Regions from separate parts of the Falsiruegeria litorea R37 genome, predicted to be linked through region 2. Evidence: riboswitches for the same ligand, from Rfam matches in the RefSeq annotation. Region 2 holds a riboswitch; the other holds the start of a gene.
The links. Region 2 has a riboswitch for thiamine pyrophosphate ahead of thiD (bifunctional hydroxymethylpyrimidine kinase/phosphomethylpyrimidine kinase). Riboswitches for the same ligand answer to the same signal wherever they lie in the genome.

Region 1: it holds a riboswitch for thiamine pyrophosphate, as region 2 does, so the genes downstream of both, thiC (phosphomethylpyrimidine synthase ThiC) here and thiD (bifunctional hydroxymethylpyrimidine kinase/phosphomethylpyrimidine kinase) in region 2, are expected to answer to the same signal.

Annotation. Positions count from the first base shown of each region.
Region 1 is NZ_FWFO01000004.1:25,063-30,243, forward strand. Features, by position in the region: gene TRL7639_RS18155 (LamB/YcsF family protein) at 1-281, shown strand, start outside; gene thiC (phosphomethylpyrimidine synthase ThiC) at 396-2,195, opposite strand; TPP riboswitch at 2,309-2,430, opposite strand; gene TRL7639_RS18165 (D-alanyl-D-alanine carboxypeptidase family protein) at 2,778-4,193, opposite strand; gene TRL7639_RS18170 (HAD family hydrolase) at 4,404-5,111, opposite strand.
Region 2 is NZ_FWFO01000005.1:87,538-92,718, forward strand. Features, by position in the region: gene dnaK (molecular chaperone DnaK) at 1-1,794, shown strand, start outside; gene dnaJ (molecular chaperone DnaJ) at 1,869-3,017, shown strand; TPP riboswitch at 3,157-3,258, shown strand; gene thiD (bifunctional hydroxymethylpyrimidine kinase/phosphomethylpyrimidine kinase) at 3,305-4,105, shown strand; gene TRL7639_RS20270 (FAD-dependent oxidoreductase) at 4,102-5,079, shown strand; gene thiS (sulfur carrier protein ThiS) at 5,063-5,181, shown strand, end outside.

The sequences.
Region 1 (5,181 bases), on a different contig from region 2:
GGGTTGGCGAAATCTTTGCCGACCGGGCTTACAATGATGACGGCACACTTGTGGATCGGTCGCTGCCGGGGGCTGTCATCCATGATGCGGATGTCGCAGGGCCGCGCATTCTGGAAATGGTCAAGAAAGGCGCGATCATCACTGAGAGCGGAAAGCGGCTGGAGACCTCGATCGATACGATCTGTCTGCATGGCGATGGCGCGACGGCGTTGCAGATTGCCCGCTCGGTAAAGCGCTGCCTGACCGAGGGTGGGGTCGAGGTGACCAAGTTCGAAAGGTAAGTTTTTATTGTTCCTGGCCGCGCGCAGCGTGGCGACGCGCCGACCGCCCCCATGGGCGGCGCGTTTCGCGCCACCCGCGATCGGCTTGCGTGTCAACGCAACCTTTGGAATCGACTACTCGGCTGGCTCCTTGGTTGGCATGTAAAGCTCGCCCCCTTCGCGGAATTTGGCAGCCATCGCCTCCATCCCCTCTTTCTGCGCCTCGGTGCGGATGTCATGCGAAATTCGCATCGAACAGAATTTGGGCCCGCACATGGAGCAGAAATGCGCGACCTTGTGGGCCTGCTTGGGTAGGGTCTGATCGTGGAATTCACGTGCCGTGTCCGGGTCGAGTGACAGGTTGAACTGATCTTCCCAGCGGAATTCGAACCGGGCCCGTGACAAGGCATCGTCGCGACGCTGCGCCCCCGGTAGACCCTTGGCCAAATCGGCAGCGTGGGCGGCGATCTTATAGGTGATCACGCCTGTTTTGACATCGTCCCGGTCCGGCAGGCCCAAGTGCTCTTTGGGCGTCACATAACAAAGCATCGCACAGCCAAACCAACCGATCATGGCCGCCCCAATGCCGGACGTGATGTGGTCATAGCCCGGTGCAATATCCGTGGTGAGCGGCCCAAGCGTATAGAACGGAACTTCGTGGCAGCACTCCAGCTGCTTGTCCATGTTCTCTTTGATCTTGTGCATGGCGACGTGACCGGGTCCTTCGATCATCACCTGACAATCCTTGGCCCAGGCGATCTTGGTCAGTTCGCCCAGAGTTTCCAGCTCGGCAAACTGGGCCTCATCATTGGCATCCGCGATGGAACCGGGGCGCAGACCGTCGCCCAAGCTGAAGGACACGTCATAGGCGCGGCAGATGTCGCATATCTCGTCGAAATGCTCGTAAAGGAAGTTTTCCTTGTGGTGATGCAGGCACCACTTGGCCATGATCGAGCCGCCGCGCGAGACGATGCCGGTCACGCGGTTCACGGTCATCGGCACCATGTGCAGGCGCACGCCTGCGTGGATGGTGAAGTAGTCGACGCCCTGTTCGGCCTGTTCGATCAGCGTGTCTCGGAAGACTTCCCATGTCAGGTCCTCGGCGATGCCGTTCACCTTTTCCAGCGCCTGATACATGGGCACGGTGCCGATGGGTACAGGGCTGTTGCGGATGATCCATTCGCGGGTGTTGTGGATGTTGCGACCAGTCGACAGGTCCATCACCGTGTCGGCACCCCAGCGGATCGACCAGACCATCTTGTCGACCTCTTCCTCCATGCTGGACGTAACAGCTGAGGTGCCCATGTTGGCATTGATCTTGACCAGGAAATTGCGGCCGATAATCATCGGTTCGCTTTCGGGGTGATTGATGTTGGCCGGGATGATAGCGCGGCCTGCGGCAACCTCGTCCCTTACAAACTCGGGTGTGACGTAGTCGGGGATGTTGGCGCCCCAGTCGTTGCCGTCACGCGCCTCTACCACCGCTTCGCGCAGTTGGTTTTCGCGAATGGCGATGAATTCCATCTCTGGCGTGACGATGCCCGCGCGAGCATATGCCAATTGTGTGACTGCCTTGCCATCTTTGGCGCGCAGCGGGCGTGGTTTGACAGGAAACTCGGGCGTCAGCCGGTCGCCTTCGACAAAACCGTTGTCGGCTGCGGTGATTTCGCGGCCTTGGTAGTCTTCGACGTCACCACGCGCCTCGATCCAGGCACGGCGCAGGGGGGCAAGGCCCCGCTTGATGTCTACCTGCACGTCCGGGTCGGTGTAGGGTCCCGAGCTGTCATAAACCGGCAGGGGCGGCTCTCCGGCGGTCGGGTGAACCGAGATTTCGCGCATCGGCACCCGGATGTCGGGGTGCTGCGTGCCGGACACATAGATCTTGCGCGCGGCAGGCAAGCCACCTGTGGTGATCTTTGGATTGGGGACGTTCATGTCAGTGCTCCTCAAGCGTTTCACTCAAAAAGACACAGATGACGTGGGCTTGGATGCAAAAGAGGGTGTACGGCCCTCTCGTCTCAGGCAAGGCGGCGGGTCATGATCCCGGCGTTTGCGATGCCCTAGCTTCCTCCGCCAGTATCAACTGGGTCAGGTTCAAAGGGTCGCGTCGCCGTGCGTGATGCACCGTCAGCCTCTCAGTCCCCTAGGTGGGACCCCCCTGCGTGCGCTTTGGGTAACCGATATGCACGGCAAAGGCCACGCTCCAGTTCTAGAGTGCTGATAAGACCAATTCAGATAGACCTCCCGCACCCGAGCGATCCCGACTTTGTCGGCACCGCTAGCGGCCTTGGGCCAGGCGCCTCGCCTTCGGCTCGGCGTGGTCCCGATCGGGGAACCGGTTCGCCCCATTCGCCAACCGCCGAGCGCAGCGAGGCTCGGCCCAACGGGAGGAGGTGTTTCGTCAGAAACATCGACGACGGGCGGGAGTTCCCCCTCCAACGCAACAAGGGTCACCCCAAAAGAAATGACCGCGGAGCTCCGCGGTCAAATCTTACGAGGTAGTGCTGGTGGTAAATTCTATGATGGGCCGATCATGAAGCAGGTCACGTTACGGGCCTTCAGGCGGCGGCATGCGAGATCAGCCTGATCGCGCGTCATGCCCTGGAATGTTGCGTCGAAACCACGGGTCGATTGATCGACCTTGCGCAAGGTCCCGTCGAGTGTTGCCATCTCGGCTAGGGCAGTGCGCAACAGAACTTTCTCGGCCTGATAGCGGTTGGTATAGCGTCCGACGTTGATTCCCCAGTGATGACCGCCAGATGTCGACAAGCGGGTCACAACCTCTTGCTCAGGCTGCGGTGCGGCTGCCGGCTCGGGGTCGACCGAAGTCAGAACCAGGTTTTCTGGCCGCAGCGCGGGTCGCGTTCCCGGGGCTGCAGGCGCCACCGAGCCAACCTCGGCTATGACTTCATTAATGCTGGCCTGGATGCTGTCTTGGTTTTGCTTGGCGGCTTCAGCCACCAGAACAGCGCCTGCTGCGGGACGAGATTGCGGACGTAGGCTGGTTTTGGGTGCACCGGCCAAGCGAATCGTCTTGCCGCTGCCGCCCGCTGTGGTGTTGCCAACATAGGCAGGACGGCTCGGCTTGCGGATTGGCGCCCGCGACGGTGCGCGGCGAAAGCCCAGGTCCAGTAGCTCGGCCACCTTGGCGTTGCGCGACGAACTGGATTTGCCGCCAAACACGGTTGCGATGATGCGCTCGTTGCCCCGTTTGGCAGAGGCCACCAGGTTGAAACCCGCCGCGCGGGTGTAGCCTGTCTTGATCCCGTCTGCGCCCTGATAAGCGGCCAGAAGACGGCGGTTGGTGTTGTTCACCGATTTGATTCCCGCGTTTGTCGATTTGCGCGAAAACAGGTTGTAGTATTGGGGGTAATCATAAAGCAGATGCCGCCCCAGCGTGGTCATGTCCCGCGCGGTCGACATATGACCGCTTTCGGTCAGGCCATGCGCGTTCTTGAACGTGGTGCGCGTCATTCCGAGTGCCTTGGCCGTGCGGGTCATGCGACGGGCAAATGCAGCCTCGGACCCGCTGATCGCGATGCCGATGGCTGTGGCCGCATCGTTCGCCGATTTCACGGCAGCAGCCCGGATCAGATAGCGGAACGCAATGCGCTGCCCCGACCGCAGGCCCAGTTTCGATGGCGGTTCGCTGGCGGCTTTTTGGGTTATGCGCACTTTGGTATCGAGTGTGATTTCGCCGTTTCGCACCGCCTCGAACGCGATGTAGAGCGTCATCATCTTGGTCAACGAGGCAGGGTGCAGGCGCGTGTCGGCATTACGTGAATGCAAAACTTCTCCCGTGCGCGCGTCAATCACCATGGCCGCATAGGGGGCTGCCCGCGCGCTGAGCGGAATCAGAATGCACAGCCAAACGGCTGCTAGAAAAATAAGGCCCAAACGGGCCGGCTTTGTACGCCGAACCTGCACGATCATTGCCTCTGTCTGCCTCTGGCCGCCGATTTTTCGGCTGGCTCATTGATTAGTTACACACAGGCTAACACAGAGATTCCTCAAAATAAACCCGGAGGTTGCAGGCAGCCTGTCGAATTTCAGTTCAAGGAAAAACCACATGTAGCGGCCGTGGCGATCAGGCCCGCAACACCGGCCATTGTGGCAAGAATGTGGCGGCGGGAAATGGCCGGATCAACTCAACCTGTTCAAAAGCGCGGGTAAACCGCCCAGGTCTTCCAATTCGCGAAACCGGGGTTCCTTCACAGGGGCTTCGGCATGTTCGATTTCCCAGGTCAGTCCGTGCGGAACGTATACTCCCCATCCGCCGGCCTCGATCGCGGGAACAACATCCGAGCGCATGGAATTGCCAACCATCATCGCATGCTCGGGACCATGACCATGGTGGGCAAAGATCGCCGCGTAGGATGCGGGTGTCTTTTCGCTCACGATCTCGACACCGTCGAACAGATCGCCAAGGCCCGATTGTGCAAGCTTGCGTTCTTGATCCAACAAATCGCCTTTGGTGATCAACAGGACGCGGTGGGTTTCAGCCACTGCTTTCACCGTTGCCTCGGCGTGTGGAAGCAACTCGATTGGGTGGTCCAGCATGTCCTGTCCAGCCTCAATCAATTCGCGGATGACAGAGGCGGGCACGCGATCCTCGGTCACCTCAATCGCGGTTTCGATCATCGACAGCACGAACCCTTTCACACCATAGCCATAGTGCCCGATGTTGCGGCGCTCGGCTTCAAGCAGACGGTCGGCCAGATGGTCGGGTTGGGCATGCTCGGCCAGCAATTCGGCAAAGCGATCCTGAGTCAGGCGAAAGAAGCGTTCGTTGTGCCAAAGGGTGTCGTCGGCATCGAAACCAACAGTGGTGAGTTTACGATCCGTTGACACCTGTTCGCTTTCCCTTTTCTAAACCCGATGGAAGGTTATATAAGCCACTATACCAAACCAACTCCCCAAC
Region 2 (5,181 bases):
GTCGCCTTCACCGATGAAGAGCGTCTGGTCGGTCAGCCGGCAAAACGCCAGGCGGTCACCAACCCTGACAACACCGTCTTTGGTGTCAAGCGCCTGATCGGCCGTCGGTTCGACGACGAGCATCTGGCAAAGGACAAGAAAAACCTGCCGTTCAACGTTGTGAACGGTGGTAACGGTGACGCATGGGTTGAAGCAAAAGGCGAAAAGTATTCGCCGTCGCAAATCTCGGCCTTCACCCTGGGCAAGATGAAAGAAACCGCCGAGAGCTATCTGGGCGAAGAAGTCACGCAGGCCGTCATCACCGTTCCGGCGTATTTCAACGACGCTCAGCGTCAGGCCACTAAGGACGCAGGTAAGATTGCCGGTCTTGAGGTGCTGCGTATCATCAACGAACCGACCGCGGCTGCTCTGGCTTATGGTCTGGACAAGGAAGAAACCCAAACCATCGCGGTCTATGACCTTGGTGGCGGTACCTTCGACGTGACCATCCTGGAAATCGACGATGGCCTGTTCGAAGTGAAATCGACCAACGGTGACACCTTCCTGGGTGGTGAAGACTTTGACATGCGCATCGTCAACTACCTGGCGGGCGAATTCAAAAAAGAGCACAATGTCGACCTGACCAAGGACAAGATGGCCCTGCAGCGTCTGAAAGAAGCTGCTGAAAAAGCCAAGATCGAACTGTCCTCGGCCAGCCAGACCGAAATCAACCAGCCGTTCATCTCGATGGATCCGTCCTCGGGCACGCCGCTGCACATGGTCATCAAACTGACCCGCGCTAAGCTGGAAAGCCTGGTGGGTGACCTGATCAAGGCGTCGATCAAGCCGTGCCAGGCCGCTCTGAAAGACGCGGGCCTGTCTGCGGCGGACGTGGACGAGGTTGTTCTGGTCGGTGGTATGACCCGGATGCCGAAGGTGATCGAAGAGGTTACCAAGTTCTTTGGCAAAGAGCCCCACAAGGGTGTGAACCCGGATGAAGTTGTTGCTATGGGCGCCGCCATTCAGGCCGGTGTTCTGCAGGGCGACGTCAAAGACGTGGTTCTGCTGGACGTGACCCCGCTGTCCCTGGGTATTGAAACCCTGGGCGGTGTGTTCACCCGCCTGATTGATCGCAACACCACCATCCCGACGAAGAAGAGCCAGATCTTTTCGACCGCCGAAGACAACCAGAACGCCGTGACCATCCGCGTTTTCCAGGGTGAGCGTGAAATGGCGGCCGACAACAAGATTCTCGGCCAGTTCAACCTCGAAGACATCCCGCCCGCACCGCGCGGCATGCCGCAGATCGAAGTGACCTTTGACATCGACGCCAACGGCATCGTGTCGGTTGGCGCCTCGGACAAAGGCACCGGCAAAGAGCAGAAGATCACGATCCAAGCATCGGGTGGTCTGTCGGATGACGACATCGAAAAGATGGTCAAGGACGCCGAAGAAAACGCGGAAGCCGACAAGGAACGCCGCGAGCTGATCGAGGCGAAAAACCAGGCCGAGAGCCTCATCCACTCGACCGAGAAATCGATGGAAGAGCACGCGGACAAGGTTGACCCGACCACCATCGAAGCCATCGAGCTGGCAATCGCTGCTCTGAAGGACGAGATCGAAACCGACAACGCCGAGAAGATCAAATCGGGCATCCAGAACGTGACCGAAGCGGCCATGAAGCTGGGCGAAGCGATCTACAAGGCGAGCCAGGACGAAGCAGACGAAGAGCCGGCAGCGGCTGACGCTGGCCCCGTCGTCGATGACATCGTTGACGCCGAGTTCGAAGATCTGGACGACGACAAGCGCAAGTAACGCTTAACCGGGCTTAAAGGGGCCGGTCCGGTCGACGGACCGGCCCTCTTTCGTTGAGGCAGAAGGAATAACGGATGTCAAAACGTGACTATTATGACGTGCTCGGCGTGGCCAAGGGCGCTTCGGCGGACGAGATCAAGAAGGGCTTTCGCAAGAAGGCCAAGGAATTGCATCCTGACCGCAACAAGGACAATCCAGACGCAGAATCTCAGTTCAAAGAGGCCAACGAAGCCTATGAGGTCCTGAAGGACGCCGAGAAAAAGGCAGCCTATGACCGCTTTGGTCACGCTGCGTTTGAAAATGGCATGGGCGGCGGCGGTGGTCGTCCCGGTGCTGGCTTCGGCTCTGGCGATTTCTCGTCAGCGTTCTCGGACGTGTTTGACGATCTCTTTGGCGATTTCATGGGTGGCCAACGCGGTGGCGGTGGACGTCGTGCCGCGCGCGGTTCGGATTTGCGTTATAACCTGCGAGTGTCTCTGGATGATGCCTTTGCCGGCATGCAAAAGACAATCAACGTGCCGACTGCGGTTAGCTGTTCGTCCTGCGACGGCAGCGGCGCCGAAGGTGGTGTCGAACCCACCACCTGCCCGACCTGTTCGGGCATGGGCAAGGTGCGTGCACAGCAGGGCTTCTTTACAGTAGAGCGGACCTGCCCGACCTGTTCGGGCCTGGGTCAGATCATCAAGAACCCCTGTAAGTCTTGCCAGGGCGCAGGCCGCGTCGAAAAAGATCGCGCGTTGTCTGTGAATATCCCTGCCGGTGTCGAAACTGGCACCCGCATTCGCCTGGCTGGCGAGGGCGAGGCCGGGATGCGCGGTGGTCCTCCGGGCGATCTATACATCTTTGTTGAGGTGGCCCAGCACGAACTGTTCGAACGCGATGGCGTGAACCTCTATTGTCGTGTGCCGGTTTCGATGGCGAATGCTGCTTTGGGTGGTTCGATCGAAGTGCCGACCATTGATGGCGGTCGTGGCCGGGTGCAGATCCCTGCTGGCAGCCAATCTGGTCGTCAGATGCGTCTGCGTGGCAAGGGGATGCCTGCCCTGCGCGGCGGTGGCGTCGGCGATATGTTCATCGAACTTGCCGTAGAGACGCCGGTCAACCTGACCAGCCGCCAAAAAGAACTGCTGCGAGAGTTTGAGGACTTGAGCGAGGACAACAACCCCGAAGGCAAGACCTTCTTCTCGTCGGTCAAATCCTTTTGGGATGGCATGAAGGGCTGACACCAGCACACTCCAAAACAAGGGCCGCCCCGTCAAATGGGCGGCCTTTTTTGTATCTGGAAAGGTCAATAAGTCCAGACTGGACCCACAAAACAAGGCTTTTGGCTATTGATAAACTGCCCAACCCCTGAGATGTTCGCGCCAACCGTTGGGGTGCCTGCATTGGCTGAGAGGTGTCTACCACCAACCCATCGAACCTGATCCGGGCAATTCCGGCGTAGGAAACGGTCTTAGTCACAGGCTCACCTTCCATGCTCCGATTGCCCACCTAGATGATGGAGCAACCGATGGCATCAATTGCGCTTACAATCGCCGGATCCGACAGCGGCGGCGGCGCGGGCATTCAGGCGGACCTCAAGGCGATGTCAGCGCTGGGTGTTTACGGTGCAAGTGTGATCACCGCCGTGACGGCGCAGAATACACAAGCGGTGACGGCGGTGCATGGCATTCCGCTGGATGTGATTGCGGCGCAAATCGATGCGGTTCTGTCCGATCTGAACGTGGGTGCGATCAAGATCGGTATGCTGGCCACGCCCGAGATCATTCAAACAGTTGCTGATGGAATCACAGGTTTCGACGGTCCTGTGGTGCTCGACCCGGTGATGATCGCCAAATCTGGTGACGCCTTGCTGGCGCGCGAGGCGGTGCAAACCCTGCGCGATGTGCTCTTGCCGCGCGCCACCGTTCTAACGCCGAACCTCCCCGAGGCCGCGTGTTTGCTGGACCGGATGGTCGCCGAAACCCCCGAAGAGATGGTAGAGCAGGGGATGGCTCTGTGTTCACTGGGGGCCAATGCGGTGCTGATGAAGGGCGGTCATGCCGAAGGCGACGTCTGCCATGATCTGCTGCTGGCTGATGAACGCGTTGCGGGCGATTACGCTGCGCCGCGTCGGGATACCAAGAACACTCATGGAACTGGCTGCACTTTGTCTTCGTCAATTGCGGCTGGTCTCGCCAAGGGATTGGACCTGCCCGAGGCGGTCGCGCAAGCACACGCATATCTGCAGGGCGCGATTGCTCAGGCCGACACTCTGGGCGTCGGCCACGGCCATGGGCCTGTGCATCACTTCCACAAGGTCTGGGCATGAGCGATTTTTCCGTCATAGGGGCGGGCGTTGCCGGTCTGTCGGTCGCGACCGAACTGGTTGCGCGTGGCGCCACGGTGAATGTCTATGACCCCGCTGGCCCCCCAGGGCCGCATGGCTGTTCATGGTGGGCCGGGGGCATGTTGGCGCCCTGGTGTGAATATGAGAACGCCGAAGAGCCCGTGCTGCGTCTGGGGCAAGAGGCTATCGGATGGTGGGCCGACAAGACGGATGTGACTTATGTGGGAACATTGGTGGTTGCCAACGCGCGCGACCTGCCTGATCTACGCCGGTTTTCACGACGGACCGAGGGGTTTATTGATGTTGGGCGCGGCGAAATCGCCGAGTTAGAGCCTGATTTGGGGGCGTTCGGCAAAGGGTTGTACTTTGACAAGGAGGCGCATCTCGATCCCCGAAAGGCATTGGCCGATCTGCATGCAGCGCTGGTCGATAAGGGTGTGACCTTTCATCAAACCGTTGCTCCGGAAGGCTTGGAAAACGTCATTGATTGCAGGGGTCTGTCCGCACGCGATACGCTGACTGATCTGCGCGGCGTCAAGGGCGAAATGTTGGTGATCCGCGCCCCTGATGTGGCTCTAACCCGGCCTGTTCGACTGTTGCACCCCCGCCTGCCGCTTTACATCGTGCCGCGTGGCGATGGCGTTTACATGCTGGGCGCCACGATGATCGAAAGTGAGGATTCGGGTCGCATCACCGCGCGCTCGATGTTGGAATTGCTCAGCTCCGCCTATGCACTCAACCCGGCCTTTGGCGAGGCCGAGGTTCTGGAAATCGGTGTCGATCTGCGACCTGCGTTTCCTGACAACCTGCCGCGTATTCGCCGGATCGGCGGGCGGGTTTATGCCAATGGCCTTTATCGGCACGGGTATCTGCTGGCGCCTGCGGTTGCGCGTGGTGTCGCGGACCTGGTGCTGGACAACAAACATTCGGAGATGGTCGATGAAGATCGTGCTTAATGGCGAACCCCGCGAGGTGGCCGCCGAGACCTTGGCCGCTTTGCTTGATGAGTGCGGTTATTCGGGCAGGGTTGCCACGGCAGTGAATGAGGATTTTGTACC